2 regions of the Streptomyces sp. NBC_01591 genome follow, and region 1 is predicted to be linked to the other one. Evidence: riboswitches for the same ligand, from Rfam matches in the RefSeq annotation. Region 1 holds a riboswitch; the other holds the start of a gene.
What was found. A riboswitch is a leader RNA that binds a small molecule or an ion and turns the genes downstream of it on or off. The one in region 1 is predicted to bind cobalamin.

Region 1 (4,830 bases):
GTGCCTCCGGATCGGGGACACCCACCCGGCGCAGCAACTCGACTACGCGCGCCGATCAGTGCCCGCTCCACCGTACGGTGCAGCCGCATCGGCTCCGCGATCTCGGCCCCGATCCGGCGCAGCGGGTCCAGCGACACCAGCGCGTCCTGGGTTCCTCGGCGGGCGGGGCGGTCGCAACCAGTCGTTGCGGATGCTGTGACCAGGACTCACCGGCAGAGCCGACGGCCCGGGCCCGGGCCGAACAGACGGGCCGGACGGACGGCCCGGACGGCCCGGACGGTCAGGCGGGCGGCCGGAGATCGCTGGTGCTGACCCGCACATGGTCGACGACGAGCTGTTGCGGGAAGGAGGTGCTGCCGTCGGGGTCACCCGGCCAGTAGCCGCCGACCGCGAGGTTGAGGATCAGGAAGAAGGGCTTGTCGAACACCCAGGCGTTGCCCCCGAGGTCGGCGGGTGTACGGCGCTGGAAGACGTTCCCGTCCACCGACCAGGTCACCGAGCCGGGCGCCCAGTCGACGGCGAAGGTGTGGAAGTCGTCGGCGAACGCCTGGCCGCCGGGCAGCGTGTAGGCGGCGCCGATGCCGCCGGAACCGGAGTAGCCCGGGCCGTGCAACGTGCCGTGGACCGTGGACGGTTCGAAGCCGACGTTCTCCATGACATCGATCTCGCCCGAGTTCGGCCAGCCGACCTGGCCGATGTCGTCGCCCAGCATCCAGAAGGCCGGCCACATGCCCTGACCGCGCGGCACCTTCATCCTCGCCTCGACGTGCCCGTACGTCTGGGTGAACCTGCCGGACGTGTTCAGCCGTGCCGAGGTGTACTCACAAGTTCCGTACCAGCATTGGTAGTTGTTCGGATTCTCGCGACGTGCGGTGATGACCAGATGGCCCTGGCCGTCGAGTGCCGCATTGCTGTTCCCGGCCGTGTAGTACTGCCGTTCATGGTTGTTGACGTTGTCGCCGGTCTCGATCTGCCACTTGGCGCCGTCCACGGCAGAGCCCGCAGGGCCGTCGAAGTCGTCGGTGAACGTCGCTGCCGCGGCCCGCGCTCCGGGCGTGGGCACCCCGGCCGCTGGACCGGAAGAGGCCGAGAGGAGGGCGAGCGCGGAGAGCGCGGACACCAGCAGGCGGCGGGGGAGACGGGGATTGCGGAGGGAGGTCATGGAGGGGGGTCCTTCCCGTGCGGAATGGAGCGGTCGAGCAGTCGTCATGCATATGACAATCGCCCGTTGTGGGGGAGCGGGGAGAGGTTTGGTTCTGTATGCGATTTAAGAAGTGAACCAAGACCGTGTCAAGACCTTGGTACGTACCACACTTCTTGCATGCAGTCGTTGTGGGAACGACCCGGGACGGGCACCCGAACGGGCACCCGTCCCGGGCCGCGGCGCCATCAGCGTGCGGTGCCGTGCAGAGCCGCCCGCACCTCGGCGGCCGCCGAGACGAGGTGTTCCAGCGAGGCGCGCACCTCCGGCCAGCCCCGGGTCTTCAGGCCGCAGTCGGGATTGACCCACAACCGCTCGGCGGGAATCGCTTCGAGACCCTTACGGAGCAGGGCGGCCGCCTCCTCGGCGCTCGGCACCCGGGGGGAGTGGATGTCGTACACACCGGGGCCGACCTCCCGCGGATAGCCCGCCGCAGCCAGCTCGTCGGCCACCCGCATATGGGAGCGGGCCGCCTCCAGGCTGATCACATCCGCGTCCAGGTCGTCGATCGCCCGGATGATGTCGCCGAACTCCGCGTAGCACATGTGCGTATGGATCTGGGTGTCCGGGCGTACGCCACCGGTGGCAATCCGGAACGACTCGGTGGCCCAGGCCAGATACCCGGCACGGTCGGCGGCCCGCAGCGGCAGCGTCTCGCGCAGCGCGGGCTCGTCCACCTGGATCACCGAACTGCCCGCTGCTTCGAGGTCGTTCACCTCGTCCCGCAGCGCGAGGGCGACCTGGCGCGCGGTCTCGCCGAGTGGCTGGTCGTCGCGGACGAAGGACCAGGCGAGCATGGTGACCGGACCGGTGAGCATGCCCTTGACCGGACGGCTGGTGAGCGACTGCGCGTACGTCGTCCAGCGGACCGTCATCGGCTCGGGCCGCGAGATGTCCCCGGCCAGGATCGGCGGCCGGACATACCGCGTGCCGTACGACTGGACCCAGCCGTGCCGTGTGGCGAGACATCCGGTGAGCCGCTCGGCGAAGTACTGCACCATGTCATTGCGTTCGGGCTCGCCGTGCACCAGCACATCGATGCCCGCCGCCTCCTGAAACGTGATCACCTCCTGGATCTCGGCCTCGATGCGCTTGTCGTACGAGTCCGCGTCGATGTGTCCCGTCCTCAGATCGGCCCGGGCGGCGCGCAGTTGGGCCGTCTGCGGGAACGAACCGATCGTGGTGGTCGGCAGCAGCGGGAGCCGGAGGCGGGCGTGCTGGGCCGCTGCCCGCTGCGGATAGGGCAGTTCGCGCCGCGTGTCGGACTCCGTGACGGCCGAGACGCGCGCCCGTACCGCCGGATCGTGAGTGATCGCCGAACCGGCCCGTGAGGCCAGATCGGCACGGTTGGCGACGAGTTCGGCGGCGATCGTGTCCGTGCCCCGGGCGAGCCCCTTGGCGAGGGTGGCGATCTCGGCCGACTTCTGCCGGGCGAAGGCCAGCCAGCGCACCGCCTGCGGGTCGATGTCACGCTCGGCGGCCAGGTCGAGGGGGACATGCAGCAACGAGCAGGAGGCCGCGACGTCGACCCGGTCGGCGAGACCGAGCAGGGTGCCGAGGGTGGCCAGGGACTGCTGGTAGTCGTTGATCCATACATTGCGGCCGTCGACGACCCCGGCGACCAGCCGCTTGCCCGGCAGACCGCCGACCGCGGCGAGATCCCGCAGATTGGCGGCTGCCGGACCGGTGAAGTCCAGCGCGAGGCCGTCGACCGGGGCCTTCGCCAGAACGGAGAGTGCCTCACCGAGCCGGTCGAAGTAGGAGGCGACGAGAAGCTTCGGCCGGTCTGCGAGCGTGCCCAGGTCCCGGTAGGCGCGCGCGGCGGCGTTCAGCTCCGCCGGGGAACGGTCCTGCACCAGCGCGGGCTCGTCGAGCTGAACCCACTGCGCACCGGCCGCACGCAGATCGGCCAGAACCTCGGCGTACACCGGCAGCAGCCGGTCGAGCAGTGTCAGCGGCTCGAAGTCGGCAGCGACACCGGGAGCGGGTTTGGCCAGCAGCAGATACGTCACCGGACCGACGAGCACCGGCCGGGGGTTGTGCCCGAGCGCCAGCGCCTCCCTGAACTCCTCGACCTGCTTGGCGGAATCGGCGGCGAAAACGGTGCCGGGGCCGAGCTCCGGCACCAGGTAGTGGTAATTCGTGTCGAACCATTTGGTCATTTCGAGCGGCGCCACGTCCTGCGTACCACGCGCCATCGCGAAATAGCCGTCCAGCCCGTCGGTCTCGACGGCCTCGCGGTGCCGGTCGGGTACGGCACCGACCATCACGCTGGTGTCCAGCACATGGTCGTAGTACGAGAAGTCACCGGTCGGGACCTCGTGGATGCCGTCGGCGGCGAGCCGACGCCAGTTGGCACGGCGTAGTTCTGCGGCGGTCTCCCGGAGCGCCGCCGCGGTGACGCGGCCCTTCCAGTACCCCTCGACGGCCTTCTTCAGCTCCCGGTCGCCCCCGTGGCGGGGGTAGCCGTACACGGTGGCCCGGGCTGCCGCGGCTGCGGACTCGGTGGTCACGGAACTCTCCTTCGCGAGCGTGTCCTGATACGACCCCGGGACGGATCGCAGGCGCGAAGGGATGACGGACCGGGCGGATCCGCGGCGCCGTGCCGGCGCGCGTGACCTGCCCGATATGTACGCCGACCCGCCCACGAGGTCACCGGAATCACCGTGCGCGTCCGACGCGCACGGGCAGTGGCAGGTCTTCGGACTCGCGGGCGCGTCTCGCGTACGAGACACCTACTGGCCGTCGCTTCCCGGACCCGTCGGGTCCAGTGCTCGATGACGGCGGTCGTTCCCACTCACCGCTGCGGGGCAGTCCCGGATTCCCACCGGGTTCCCTCTTGCGACGCGCCTGTCTGGCGGACAGGGCGAACCAGCTGCACCCCCACCCTAGGGCTTCTCCTCCGGATCCTGCCAGGGCCACCTCCTGCGGTGCCGGGCTCGGCCACAACTCCTGCCCAGGCCCGCCCTCGGCTGATCGTCCGGGGGATCGCCGTCGACGGGATCAGTCGCCCGGCGAAGGGGACAGCGGCTGTCCGCACCGCAGGTTCCACCGGCCGGACCGGCCGCTGAGCCCGGTCAGTGTCAGGGGGGCGATGTCCAGGCGCCAGAACGCCTCCACCGGCAGAGCGAGTGCCCCGACGATCACCGCCCGTACCACCGCCGGCTCGACGACCCCCAGCACGCGGCCGCCCTCGCCGCCCTCGGCGGATGCCGCCGTCCCCACCGTCTCAAGCCAGCGTCCGGCCCGGGCGCAGAGATCCAGCAGGGACTCGCCGCCATGGGGAGCCGCCGAAGGATCGGTCAGCCAGGCCGACACGGCCTCCGGCTCGGCCGTGCTCACCGCTGCCAGCCGTCGACCGCTCCACCGGCCCATGTCCCAGCCACGGACCGCCGGTTCGGGCCCGGCGCGCAGCCCCAACGCGTCGGCGGTCCCGGCGCATCGCGCGGACGGCCCGCGCAGATACCGGTCGGCGGCGGGCACCGCCGCGGCGACGGCCCCGGCCCGGCGGGCCCCGGCCGCGTCGAGCGGCGCGTCACCGTCGAAACGGGCCTCGCGCAGCGCGGCGTTGAGCGCCGGTGAGATCAACATCACCTGTACCGTCATGACCCGGTCAACTCCCTGAACTC
Region 2 (4,830 bases), 2.3 Mb from region 1:
CTTCACCTTCCTGCCGCGGCTGTGGTCGGTCTCGCACAAGCACGGGTACGTCACCACCTCGGACTTCGTCCGCGGGCGCTTCGGCTCCAAGAGCCTCTCGCTGGCGGTCGCCATCACGGGCATCCTCGCCACGATGCCGTACATCGCGCTCCAGCTCGTCGGCATCCAGGCGGTGCTGGACGTGATGGGCGTCGGCGGCGGCGAGAACACCCACTGGTTCATCAAGGACCTGCCGCTGCTGATCGCGTTCGCGGTACTCGCCGCGTACACCTACTCGTCCGGGCTGCGGGCGCCCGCGCTGATCGCGTTCGTCAAGGACGGACTGATCTACCTGGTCATCGCGGTGGCGATCATCTACATCCCGATCAAGCTCGGCGGCTTCGACGACATCTTCGCCAAGGCGGGCGAGGCGTTCTCGCAGACCAACCCGGCCACCGGCAAACCGCGCGGCGCGCTCGCGCCGGGCGAGGCGGGCCAATGGGGTTACGCCACCCTGGCGTTGGGCTCGGCGCTGGCGCTGTTCATGTATCCGCACTCGATCACGGCAACGCTCTCCAGCCGCAGCCGCAACGTGATCCGGCGCAACACCACGATCCTGCCGCTGTACTCGCTGATGCTGGGTCTGCTGGCGCTGCTCGGCTTCATGGCCATCGCCGCCGGGATCAAGGTGGACAACGGGCAGCTGGCCATCCCGCAGCTGTTCGAGAACATGTTCCCGGACTGGTTCGCGGGCGTCGCGTTCGCCGCCATCGGCATCGGCGCGCTGGTGCCCGCCGCGATCATGTCGATCGCCGCGGCGAACCTCTTCACCCGCAACATCTACAAGGACTTCCTGAAGCCGGACGCGACCCCGGAGCAGGAGACCAAGGTCTCCAAGCTGGTGTCGCTGCTGGTCAAGGTCGGCGCGCTCGCCTTCGTCCTGACGATGGACAAGACGGTCGCGATCAACTTCCAGCTGCTCGGCGGCATCTGGATCCTCCAGACGATGCCGGCCCTGGTCGGCGGCCTGTTCACCCGCTGGTTCCACCGCTGGGCGCTGCTCGCGGGCTGGGCGGTCGGCATGGTGTACGGGACGGTGGCCGCGTACGGGGTCGCCTCGCCGACGCAGAAGCACTTCGGCGGCTCCTCCAAGGAGATCCCCGGCATCGGCGAGATCGGCTACATCGGCCTCACCGCGTTCGTGCTGAACGTGGTGGTGACGGTGGTGCTCACCTTCGTCCTGAACGCCGTGAAGGCGCCCGCCGGGATCGACGAGACCTCCCCGGCCGACTACACGGCCGACGCGGGCGACCCGGGTGTGAAGACGGAGCTCCCGCCGGCCACGGCGGGGGCGCCTGGCGGTCACTGAGACCCGCTCACGGCCCGTCATACCCCTCTCCGAAGGGGCGCGGCGGGCCGTCGGCGTGATCGGGCCCACCGGCCCGGGAAAGGGCCGTACGGCTCATTCTGTGGGCCCGGCCCGACCGGTGCGACACAACATGTGGGGGCTGCCTCATCGGGCAGCCCCCACATGTATGCTCGTCCTCGCTGTCGCCGCAGGGGAATCCGGTGCGAATCCGGAACTGTCCCGCAACGGTGTATTCAGTGCGCTTTTGTGCACCCCCGAGTCAGTCCGATGACCTGCCGGCAGCGCATCCGGCTCGACCGAACCGGATGCCCAGACGTCCGGGCCTCGCGGTTGGGCCGGTGGACGCCGTGCGGAGTGCTGCCCTGCCCCGGGTGTGCTTCCGTAGGGCTGCCCCGTTCCCCGCCGGCCCCGAGCCGAGCGAGGGAGAGCACCACGTGACCATCGCGCCAGCCGATCCGGCTTCAGTCGCCGCGTCCGCAGCAGCCGAGTCCGAGGCGGCCGCACAGGACGGACCGGGCACCGCACTGCTGCGGACCCTGACCGACCTGACCGCCGATCTGCCCGACACCGACCCCGGCCGGGTCGCCGCTGCCGCGCTGCGTGGCCGCAGCGCCCGGGCGGACGAGGCCGAGCTGCGGTCGCTGGCCACCGAGGCCGCCGCGGGGCTGATCTCCGAGGACCCCGCCTACTCCCGGCTCGCCGCCCGGCTCCTGACCCTCACCATCGCGGACGAGGCGGCCGGCCAGGGCGCGGTCTCCTTCTCCGCCTCGGTCGCCGTCGGGCACCGCGAGGGTCTGATCGCGGACCGGACCGCCGAGTTCGTCGCCCGTCACGCGGCCGCCCTCGACGCGCTGGTGGAGCGCTCGCTCGCCGACGGCGCGGACGACCGCTTCGGTTACTTCGGGCTGCGGACCCTGCACAGCCGCTATCTGCTGCGCCACCCGCACACCCGCCAGGTCATCGAGACGCCCCAGCACTTCATGCTGCGGGTCGCGGCCGGGCTGGCCGAGGACGAGTCGCAGCGCGCCGTGGACGAAGTGGCGTCGCTGTACGGGCTGATGAGCCGGCTCGACTACCTCCCCTCCTCCCCCACGCTCTTCAACTCCGGTACCCGGCACCCGCAGATGTCCTCCTGCTATCTGCTGGACTCCCCGCTGGACGAGCTCGACTCGATCTACGACCGCTACCACCAGGTGGCCCGGCTCTCGAAGCACGCGGGCGGCATCGGTCTGTCGTACTCCCGCATCCGCTCCCGCGGTTCGCTGATCCGTGGCACCAACGGGCACTCCAACGGCATCGTGCCGTTCCTGAAGACGCTCGACGCCTCCGTCGCCGCGGTCAACCAGGGGGGCCGCCGCAAGGGCGCCGCCGCCGTCTACCTGGAGACCTGGCACGCGGACATCGAGGAGTTCCTGGAGCTGCGCGACAACACGGGTGAGGACCAGCGGCGTACGCACAACCTCAACCTGGCGCACTGGATCCCGGACGAGTTCATGCGCCGGGTCGACGCGGACGGCCACTGGTCGCTGTTCTCGCCCGCCGACGTACCCGGGCTCGTCGACCTGTGGGGCGACGAGTTCGACGCCGCGTACCGGGCCGCCGAGGCCCAGGGGCTGGCCCGCAAGTCGATCCCGGCCCGCGAACTGTACGGCCGGATGATGCGCACCCTCGCACAGACCGGCCAGGGCTGGATGACGTTCAAGGACGCCTCCAACCGGACCGCGAACCAGACCGCCGAGCCGGGCACCGTCGTCCACTCGTCGAACCTGTGCACCGAGATCCTCGAAGTCACCGACGACGGCGAGACGGCGGTCTGCAACCTGGGCTCGGTCAACCTCGGCGCGTTCGTCGTCGACGGCGACATCGACTGGGAGCGGCTGGACGCCACCGTCCGTACCGCCGTGACCTTCCTCGACCGGGTCGTCGACATCAACTTCTACCCGACCGAGCAGGCCGGCCGCTCCAACGCGAAGTGGCGCCCGGTGGGCCTGGGCGCCATGGGTCTCCAGGACGTCTTCTTCCAGCTGCGGCTGCCGTTCGACTCCCCCGAGGCCCGCGCGCTCTCCACGAAGATCTCCGAGCGGATCATGCTCGCCGCGTACGAGTCGTCCTGCGACCTCGCCGAGCGGTCCGGACCGCTGCCCGCCTGGTCGCAGACGCGTGCGGCGCGCGGTGTGCTGCACCCCGACCACTACGACACCGAGCTGAACTGGCCGGAGCGGTGGGACGCGCTGCGTGCCCGCGTCGCGAGGACCGGGATGCGCAACTCGCTGCTGCTCGCCATCGCGCCGACGGCGACGATCGCCTCGATCGCGGGGGTCTACGAGTGCATCGAGCCGCAGGTCTCCAACCTCTTCAAGCGCGAGACGCTCAGCGGTGAGTTCCTCCAGGTCAACGCGTACCTGGTGGACGAGCTGAAGCAGCTCGGGGTGTGGGACGCGCGCACCCGTGAGGCGCTGCGCGAGGCCAGCGGCTCGGTGCAGGGCTTCGCCTGGATCCCGGAGGAGGTGCGGGCGCTGTACCGCACGGCGTGGGAGATCCCGCAGCGCGGTCTGATCGACATGGCGGCGGCCCGTACGCCGTTCCTGGACCAGAGCCAGTCGCTGAACCTGTTCCTGGAGACGCCGACGATCGGCAAGCTCTCCTCGATGTACGCGTACGCCTGGAAGCAGGGGCTGAAGACGACGTACTACCTGCGCTCGCGCCCGGCGACCCGGATCGCCCGTGCCGCCTCCGGCCAGGCCGCGGCCACCGCCCCCATTCCCGTACAGCAGGCTTCGGCGCCCGACGCGGACGCGATCGCCTGCTCCCTCGAAAACCCCGAGTCCTGCGAGGCCTGCCAGTAATGAGCTCCACCAACTCCGACAAGAACCTGCTGGACCCGGGCTTCGAGCTGACCCTGCGGCCGATGCGCTACCCGGACTTCTACGAGCGCTATCGCGACGCGATCAAGAACACCTGGACGGTGGAGGAGGTCGACCTGCACTCCGACGTCGCCGACCTCGCCAAGCTGTCCCCCGGTGAGCAGCACATGATCGGCCGGCTGGTCGCGTTCTTCGCGACGGGTGACTCGATCGTCTCCAACAACCTCGTGCTGACGCTGTACAAGCACATCAACTCCCCCGAGGCGCGGCTGTATCTGTCGCGGCAGCTCTTCGAGGAGGCCGTGCACGTCCAGTTCTATCTGACGCTGCTGGACACGTACCTGCCCGACCCGGAGGACCGCGCGGCGGCGTTCGACGCGGTCGAGGAGATTCCCTCGATCCGCGAGAAGGCGCAGTTCTGCTTCAAGTGGATGGACTCGGTCGAGAAGATCGAGCGCCTGGAGACGAAGGCCGACCGCCGCCGTTTCCTGCTGAACCTGATCTGCTTCGCGGCGTGCATCGAGGGGCTGTTCTTCTACGGCGCGTTCGCGTACGTCTACTGGTTCCGCTCGCGGGGTCTGCTGCACGGTCTCGCCACGGGCACCAACTGGGTGTTCC

Region 2: another riboswitch for cobalamin. It lies ahead of OG978_RS27305 (ribonucleoside-diphosphate reductase subunit alpha); the one in region 1 lies ahead of metE (5-methyltetrahydropteroyltriglutamate--homocysteine S-methyltransferase).

What each region holds. Positions count from the first base shown of each region.
Region 1 is NZ_CP109327.1:8,200,761-8,205,590, forward strand. Features, by position in the region: partial or broken gene OG978_RS37995 (ATP-binding cassette domain-containing protein) at 1-149, opposite strand, end outside; gene OG978_RS38000 (glycoside hydrolase family 16 protein) at 281-1,162, opposite strand; gene metE (5-methyltetrahydropteroyltriglutamate--homocysteine S-methyltransferase) at 1,390-3,714, opposite strand; cobalamin riboswitch at 3,893-4,075, opposite strand; gene OG978_RS38010 (histidine phosphatase family protein) at 4,205-4,807, opposite strand.
Region 2 is NZ_CP109327.1:5,878,746-5,883,575, reverse strand. Features, by position in the region: gene mctP (monocarboxylate uptake permease MctP) at 1-1,348, shown strand, start outside; cobalamin riboswitch at 1,515-1,642, shown strand; gene OG978_RS27305 (ribonucleoside-diphosphate reductase subunit alpha) at 1,783-4,194, shown strand; gene OG978_RS27300 (ribonucleotide-diphosphate reductase subunit beta) at 4,194-4,830, shown strand, end outside.